2 regions of the Pseudomonas sp. H3_C08 genome follow, and region 1 is predicted to be linked to the other one. Evidence: riboswitches for the same ligand, from Rfam matches in the RefSeq annotation. Region 1 holds a riboswitch; the other holds the start of a gene.
What was found. Region 1 has a riboswitch for manganese ahead of AB4N74_RS18730 (TMEM165/GDT1 family protein). Riboswitches for the same ligand answer to the same signal wherever they lie in the genome.
Positions count from the first base shown of each region.

Region 2: another riboswitch for manganese. It lies ahead of mntP (manganese efflux pump MntP); the one in region 1 lies ahead of AB4N74_RS18730 (TMEM165/GDT1 family protein).

Region 1 covers NZ_CP162803.1:4,115,182-4,119,393, reverse strand. The annotation lists gene AB4N74_RS18735 (M48 family metallopeptidase) at 520-1,338, shown strand; gene AB4N74_RS18730 (TMEM165/GDT1 family protein) at 1,463-2,047, opposite strand; yybP-ykoY riboswitch at 2,135-2,259, opposite strand; gene AB4N74_RS18725 (methyltransferase) at 2,299-3,297, opposite strand; gene AB4N74_RS18720 (2-hydroxyacid dehydrogenase) at 3,330-4,212, opposite strand, start outside.
Region 2 covers NZ_CP162803.1:1,740,850-1,745,061, reverse strand. The annotation lists gene AB4N74_RS08030 (ATP-binding protein) at 1-1,336, shown strand, start outside; yybP-ykoY riboswitch at 1,400-1,571, shown strand; gene mntP (manganese efflux pump MntP) at 1,580-2,143, shown strand; gene AB4N74_RS08020 (DUF72 domain-containing protein) at 2,145-2,861, opposite strand; gene AB4N74_RS08015 (thiamine pyrophosphate-requiring protein) at 2,939-4,212, opposite strand, start outside.

The DNA of each region.
Region 1 (4,212 bases):
GCGTTGACCCGCACCAGGCCACCGGCAATCAGCAGTGGCGCTTCGAGCTCGCGCTGGATCTGGCTGACCTGGGTTTGCGCCAGCGAGGTCAGGCGCTGTTCGATGACTTGCTCGAACTGCGCCTGGGTGCGCTGTTGCACCATCTCTTGCGTGCGCGCGCCGGAAAACAGCGCATACAGCACCAGCGCGGCGACCACGCTGAGGACGATGGCGCCGGCCAGGGCGGCGACGGAAAACTGGATCGACTTGAACTTCATGGGAGCTCCGCACGCAAGAGGACGTCTGCGCTGATGTATCGGCAGCGGGCATTGGGCCATGAGTGCGAGCCGGAGCAATTGAAAGCCAATGTCGCAAATGGATCAGTGCGCGACGCAGTTGCACGGGACTTGGCGGTCGCTGTGAATTTTTTGCGACAGCTCTGGTGGGAAACGTCTGAAAGTCGCTGCAACACGTCCGTTGTATCTGGCGTCGATACAATTACCCGCCTAGGATACGCGCAGGTTTTCAGGGAGCTTTTGAATGAACAAGACATTGGTTGTAAGTGCACTGAGCGCAGCGCTGTTGCTGGCCGGTTGTCAGTCGGTCAACACCACCAGCGGCGGTGCCGTGGGTGTGGAGCGCAAGCAGTACATGTTCAGCATGCTGTCCTCGCAAGAGGTCGACCAGATGTATGCGCAGTCGTATCAGAAGACCGTCGGCGAGGCGTCCAGCAAAGGTGTGCTGGACAAGACCAGTCCCGAGGCCAAGCGGGTTCAGGCGATTGCCAACCGTCTGATCGCCCAGGCGCCGAACTTCCGTCCGGATGCGGCGCAATGGCAGTGGGAAGTCAATCTGATCAAGAGCGATGAGCTCAACGCCAACTGCGGGCCTGGCGGCAAGATCATTTTCTACACCGGGCTGATCGACAGCCTGAAACTCACCGACGATGAAATCGCCGCCGTTATGGGCCATGAAATCGCCCACGCCTTGCGCGAGCACGGTCGTGAAGCGATGTCCAAGGCGTACGGGATTGAAATGGCCAAACAGGGCGCGGGTGCGTTGCTCGGCCTGGGGCAGGACAGTCTGGCGCTGGCTGATACCGTGGCCAACTACGGGATGACGCTGCCGAACAGCCGCGCCAACGAAAACGAAGCCGACCTGATTGGTCTGGAACTGGCCGCACGCGCCGGGTACAACCCGAACGCCGCGATCACTTTGTGGAACAAAATGAGCAAAGCGTCGGAAGGTTCGCCGCCGGAGTTCATGAGCACTCACCCGGCTTCGACCAGCCGGATTGCCTCGTTGCAGGCGGCAATTCCGAAGGTCATGCCGTTGTACGAAAAAGCTCCTAAATCCTGAGTCAGTGATCGTTCCCACGCTCTGCGTGGGAATGCCTCAAGGGACGCTCCGCGTTCCAAGCGGGACGCAGAGCGTCCCCGGCTGCATTCCCACGCAGAGCGTGGGAACGATCCTTCACTGAGGATTAAACCCAGCCACTGCTCTGCATCGCCTTGTACACCGCAACAATCGCCAGAATCATGAATGCCGAAGCCGCAAGGCGACGGATCAAGGTCAATGGCAGTTTGTCTGCGGCGAAATTACCTGCCAGCACCACCGGCACGTTGGCAATCAACATGCCCGCCGTCGTACCGATAATCACCAGCCACAGTTCCGGATATTGCGCGGCGAGCATCACCGTCGCGACCTGAGTCTTGTCACCCATTTCTGCGAGGAAAAACGCAATCAGCGTGGTCAAGAACGGCCCGAACTTGCGTGCGGTGCTGGTTTCATCGTCATCCATTTTGTCCGGAACCAGTGTCCACAGCGCCGTGGCCGTAAAGCTTGCGGCGAGAATCCAGTGCAGCGTGGCATTCGAGAAGAAGCTGCCAAACCAGGCGCCGACCGCACCGGCTGCTGCGTGGTTGGCCAGGGTCGCGGCGACAATACCGGCAATGATCGGCCAGGGTTTGCGGAAGCGAGCGGCGAGAATCAGCGCGAGCAGTTGCGTCTTGTCGCCGATTTCGGCCAAGGCAACGATTGCGGTGGGAACGAGTAACGAGTCCAGCATCAGGATTTCCTAAGGGGCGGGTCGACACGGCTATGACACGTACAGCCTTCCCGCCCCGGGTAAGGTGTGCGTGTCATAGGTCTTGTCAAACCCTGCGATCCGTCTGCTGCGGACGCTTGGGTCGCATACGCCATGATCTGAGGATCAAGTATGTTGACGTATGCCGGACGAGCTTGGCGCTCGTGGGAGACTACTCCCCTAGGACGGAGCGGATTCTGCCTTCGCAAATCCGATTGAGCAAGAACAAATTTTCAGCCGCGCTTGGCCCGGTAGATGCGGAAACCATTGCCTTCGGCCTTGATTGCACAGACGCCCAGATGCTCTTCGATCAGCGGTTGATACTTGAGGAAGCTGTTCGCCACCAAGCGCAGTTCGCCGCCATTTTTCAGATGTTTGGCCGCTTTTCGCAGCAAGTTCTCGGTTGCGAAATAATCGGTGTGCACGCCGACATGGAAAGGTGGATTGCTCAGAATCGCACTCAAACCCATCGGCGCGGCATCGATACCGTCGCCAGTCAGCACTTCAGCTTCCAGACCGTTGGCCGCCAATGTCAGGCGGCTGCTGGCGGCGGCGAAGGCATCGACATCGAGCAGGGTCACCTGATTGTGCGGGTAGCGACGCTTGACCGCAGCGCCCAGAACCCCGGCACCGCAGCCGAAGTCGAGCAGATGGCCGCTCGGCAGTTTGTCCAGATGCTCCAGCAGCAGGGCACTGCCGCGATCCAGGCGACCGTGGCTGAACACGCCCGGCAGGCTGATAACTTTCAGCGGACCCTCGGCCAAAGGCAATTCATAGGTCTGCGCCAGGCTTTCCAGGGATTTCACTTCAGGGGCGTTGGCCACGGTGACTTGCCAGAGCTGGCAGTGCCGCGCGCTGTCGAGTTTGCGCGGCTTGCCGAACGGGTTGAGCTGCTTGGATGCGCCTTCGATGCCGCTGCGCTTTTCCCCGACCAGAAATACTTCACGCCCGGCCAGACGCGAGGCCACGGCATTGAGGATGTAATCGGTCAGGTCTTTGGACTTGGGCAGGAACACCACGGCGCTGTCGAACTCGAGCTCTGGAATGTTCACGCCGAAATGGCTGCGCCCTTCGAAACGGGCATCCAGTGCGGCCTGGTCGCCGGCATGCCAGCACCAGCCGAATGCGTTGGGCAGGCGTCCGAGCAAATCATCGGCGGGCAAACCGGCCAACAACAACGAACCTTGAAAAAACTCGGGCTGACGAAGCAGTACTTCACTGCGCGGATCCATAACTGCTCCTCAAAAAAAAGTGCCGCAGTTTATCAACTGACGACCCGCAGCGCCTTACCGCTGAAGAACGCCTGAGCGTTTTCGGTCAATTGGCCGACGATGCGCTGCCGAGCCTCGCGGCTGCCCCAGGCGTTGTGTGGCGTAACGATCAGGCGTGGGATGTCCGCCGCGAGCAACGGATTGCCTTGGGTCGGCGGCTCGACGCTCAACACATCGGTAGCCGCGCCGCCGAGGTGGCCGTTGCGCAAGGCATCGGCCAGCGCCTGTTCATCGATCAGACCTCCACGCGCGGTGTTGACCACGAACGCACCGGGCTTCATCGACGCCAACTCGCGAGCACCGATGAAGTGGCGGGTGTGTTCGTTGAGCGGGCAGTGCAGGGTGAGGGCGTCGATTTGTGGCAGCAGTTCATCCAGCGGCAAACGATCCGGGCGAGCTGGGCGCCCGGGAATCTGCCCGAGCAACACGCGCATGCCGAACGCTTCGGCCAATCGCGCCACGGCGCCGCCAAGTTCGCCATGACCGAGCAGGCCGAGGGTTTTGCCTTGCAGTTCTACGATCGGGTAGTCGAGCAGACAGAACTGTTTGGCCTGCTGCCAGCGGCCTTCGCCAACGGCTTTTTGATAATCGGCCAGACGCGTGGCGAGGTTGAGCAGCAGCATGATCGTGTGCTGCGCCACCGACGGCGTGCCGTAACCCTGGCAGTTGCACACGGTGATGCCGTGAGCGCGGGCGGCCGCAAGGTCGACGTTGTTGGTGCCGGTGGCGGTGATCAGGATCAGCCTCAGGTCGGGGTTGGCGGCCATGGCGGCGGCGTCGATCAGGATCTTGTTAGTGATCGCTACGGTGGCGCCTTGCAGGCGTTCGGCGACTTGCCCGGGCAACGTTTGGGCGAACAGCTGCAGATCGCTGAAA
Region 2 (4,212 bases), 2.4 Mb from region 1:
GATCCTGGTGTTGATGGGCGATGTGCTGATCAGTTGGCTGGTATTGCGCGACAGCCATCATGAAATCGAAGAGGTCTACGACGCACAACTGGCGCAGAGCGCACGCCTGCTTCAGGGTGTGCTGGCGACACGCGCCCCAGGCGATAACGACTGGCAGCGGCTGCATCAGGCCTTCGATGAAGCGATGAGCCGGGTCGGCGATGGCGAGGCAGCACATCCCTACGAAACCCGTCTGACCTTTCAGGTCTGGCGCAGCGACGGGCAATTGCTGATGCGCTCGGCCGAAGCACCGGAACTTACTACGCCGCCGACCACCCTCGGTTCTCATGATCTGATGGAAAACGGCCGCGACTGGTGCGCCTTTCTGCTCAAGGACGCGCAGCAAGGGTTGTTGATCTGGGTGGGTGAACGCGATGACATTCGGCAGGATCTGATCGAGCGTATTGTTGGCCACACGTTGTGGCCGAGCGTGATCGGCGTACCAGTGCTGACGGTTCTGATCTGGCTGACGATTGGCTGGGGGCTGCAACCGTTGCGAGCCATGGCGCAGACCATTCGCGGGCGCAACACTGACAGCCTCAAGCCGCTGAACCTCAGGCCCCTGCCCCACGACCTTGAACCGATGCAAACCGCGCTCAATCGCCTGCTGCAGCAGATCGACAATCTGCTCGCCCGCGAACGCCGCTTTATCGCCGATGCCGCCCATGAATTGCGCACGCCGCTGGCGATCCTGCGCATCCATGCGCAAAACGCGCAGCTTGCCAGTACCGCGCAACAACGCGAAGAAGCGCTGGAGTTTCTGGTCAGCGCCGTAGACCGCGCGACCCGTATTGCCAGCCAGCTGCTGACCATGGCGCGCATCGAGCCGCGCCTGGCCAACCCGCAAAAAAGTCCGGTGGAAATCACCGCGCTGGTGCGCGAAGAACTCGCTGAACTGGCGCCACTGGCCTGGGAAAAGGACGTCGAACTGATTCTCGACAGCGATCATCACTGCCCGGTCGAAACCGATCCTTTGGCGCTGGCCATCGCCCTGCAGAATCTGGTCACCAACGCCTTGAACTTCGCCCCGCCCGGCAGCGAAGTGCGCGTACAGGTCCAGCCGCAGGCATCCGGCGCGGTGTACATCAGTGTCGAGGACGCTGGTCCCGGCATCGACGAAGCCGACTACGCGCGTCTGTTTGAGCGTTTCTACAGCCACGGCCACGCCAATGGCGCCGGATTGGGCCTGGCGATTGTGCAGATGATCGTCAGCAAGGTCGGCAGCACCCTGCAGCTATACAACCTGCCGCAGGGGGGCTTGTGTGCTGAATTGCGCATCAACGAGAAACCCGCGTGACGCGCTGCACCTGACGTCCGATGCAATGGTTTTGACGAAATTTTCATATCGACCTGTTAAGATCCGCAGCCTCGTTGGGGAGTAGCCTGTTTCCGAGCCTTTCGGAAGCGTTCGTATCAACATTCTCGGCAACATGCCGTGGTGCGAACACCTTTTGGTTGGTGAGACCGACGACACATCCATGCCTAAAGTCGGGCGTGTGGTTGTGTCGTTGACTCATAGCCCGACCGGAAGTGTGCCCCCGTGAATCCTGTTTCCCTCATTTTCCTCGCTCTGGCCATGTCCACGGATGCGTTCGCCGCCGCCATCGGCAAAGGCTCCAGCCTGCACAAACCACGCCTCACCGAAGCCCTGCGCACCGGTTTGATCTTCGGCGTGATCGAAGCCATCACGCCCATCATCGGCTGGTTGATCGGTCAGGCAGCGACTCGCTGGGTGGCTGAATGGGACCACTGGATCGCCTTCACCCTGCTGCTGGTTCTCGGCCTGCACATGATCTACAACGGTCTGAAACACGAAGAAAAAGAGGAAGAAAAACCCGGTTCGCACTCCTTCCTGATTCTCGCCGTTACCGCGTTTGCCACCAGCATCGATGCCCTCGCGGTCGGCGTCGGCCTGGCGTTTGTCGACGTGAACATCTGGGTCGCGGCAGCGGCGATCGGTCTGGCGACCATGACCATGGTGACTATTGGCGTGATGCTCGGCCGAGTGCTCGGTGCTGTGGTTGGCAAGCGTGCGGAAATCGTCGGAGGCGTGGTGCTGATGATTGTCGGTGCGACGATTCTGTATGAGCACCTGTCGGCCTGATTCAAGCGGAGGTCAGCGTCGCCAGCGCCAGGGCATTACCCAGTGCTGCGCCGCTGGCGGTATTGTCGAAAATGCACCAGGTCGAGGCACCTGCAGCGGTCGCTGACAGCAAGGCGTGTGCGAGGTGTTGCAGATAAGGTGAATCGTAGGCGCTGTGGTAAATGCGCGGTGAGCCGTGCAGGCGCCAATACTGGGTGCCCGCCCAGCCGGCTGGCGAAATATCACGGCGGATGCGCGAAGGATCGACTGCTGCTTGGGCGATCTGATGAGTCATTAATATCGGCTCGGCGCTGCCCCACGATTCATGCCTTGGCTCAAGCACCACCGCGCCGGAGAACCGCTCGCGCAATGTCGTGAAAAAGGTTTCGGCGCTGGCGGCGTCAAACGCCAGCGAAGGTGGTAACTGCACCAGCAAGCAGCCCAAGCGTTCGCCCAGACCGCCGCATTCAGCCAGAAACCTGTCCAGCGCCGCCTCGCAACCTGCCAGGCGTAACTCATGGGTGATGTGTTTGGGCGTTTTCACCGAAAACCGGAAGGCCTCCGGTACGCCATCGGCCCAACGCTCATAGGTTTGCCGGCGATGCGGACGGTAGAACGAGCTGTTGATTTCCACGCCGTTGAGTCGCGCGGCGTAGCGCTGCAAATGCGTGCCCTCCAGGGGAAATACCGGCCAGTGTTCGCGCCCCAGACTCCAGCCGGCACAACCGATGAAAATCAAAAGCACACCTCCGGGTTTCTCCTGCCTGATCGTTCCTACGCTCTGCGTGGGAACGATCAAACCTGTGCGTTAACCGGTTATTTTTTCCCGGGCAGCACCGCGCCGAGCACCTGTTTGGCGGTTTGCACGATCACCCCGGCTTCATCCGGATCGCCCTTGAGCAATGTCGTGGCGAATTTCTTCGCCTGCTCAAGCTTGATGTGCGGCGGCAAGGGCGGCACGTTCGGGTCGGTCTTGAACTCGATCACCACCGGCACTTCCGAGGCCAGTGCCTTTTCCCACGCAGCGGCGACGTCTTCTTCGCGATCGACAAAAATGCCTTTCAGGCCAATGGAAATGGCGAACAAGTGGTAAGGCACGTCCGGGATACTTTGCGACGCTTCGAACTTCGGATCGCCCTCCATCACCCGCTGCTCCCACGTGACCTGATTGAGATCCTCGTTGTTGAACACCGCGCAGATCCATTTCGGACTCGCCCACTGCCGCCAGTATTTGGCGACGGTGATCAGTTCGGCCATGTTGTTCATCTGCATTGCGCCGTCACCCACCAGCGCGATCACCGGACGTTCGGGATAGGCGAATTTGGCGGCAATCGCGTAAGGCACAGCGGCGCCCATGGACGCCAGGCCACCGGACAACGAGCACTGCATGCCACGGCGGACTTTCAGATCGCGGGCAAACCAGTTGGCGCAGGAGCCGGAGTCGCTGGTGATGATCGCCTCATCGGGCAAGCGTGACGACAGCTCATAGACCACCCGTTGCGGGTTGACCGGGTCGGCTTTGGCCATGGCTCGTCTTTCGAGGGTTTTCTCCCAACTGCTGCGCCAACCTTCGATTTTCTTGCGCCACTTGTTGGAGGTTTTCTGTTCGAGCAGTGGCAATAACGCGGCGAGCGTTTCCGCCGAGTCGCCGACCAGATTGACCTCCATCGGATAACGCAGGCTGAGCATGTCCGGCTGCAAATCGATCTGCACGCCGCGCGCTTGGCCTTCCTTGGGCAGAAATTCCGAGTACGGAAAACCCGAGCCGATCATCAGCAAAGTGTCGCATTCGTTCATCAGCTTGTAGCTCGGTTCGGTGCCGAGCAGGCCGATGCTGCCGGTGACCCAAGACAGATCGTCAGGCAACACGGCTTTACCCAGAAGCGCTTTGGCGACACCGGCACCGAGTTTTTCCGCCACGGCGATGACTTGATCGGTCGCCTGCAATGCCCCGGCGCCAACCAGAATGGCGACCTTCTCGCCCGCATTCAAAACCTCGGCGGCACGCTGCAGATCCTCGTCATAAGGCAGCACTTTGGGTTTCGTGTAACCCACCCCGGAATGCGCGGTGCCATGCACGCGAGCCGGTG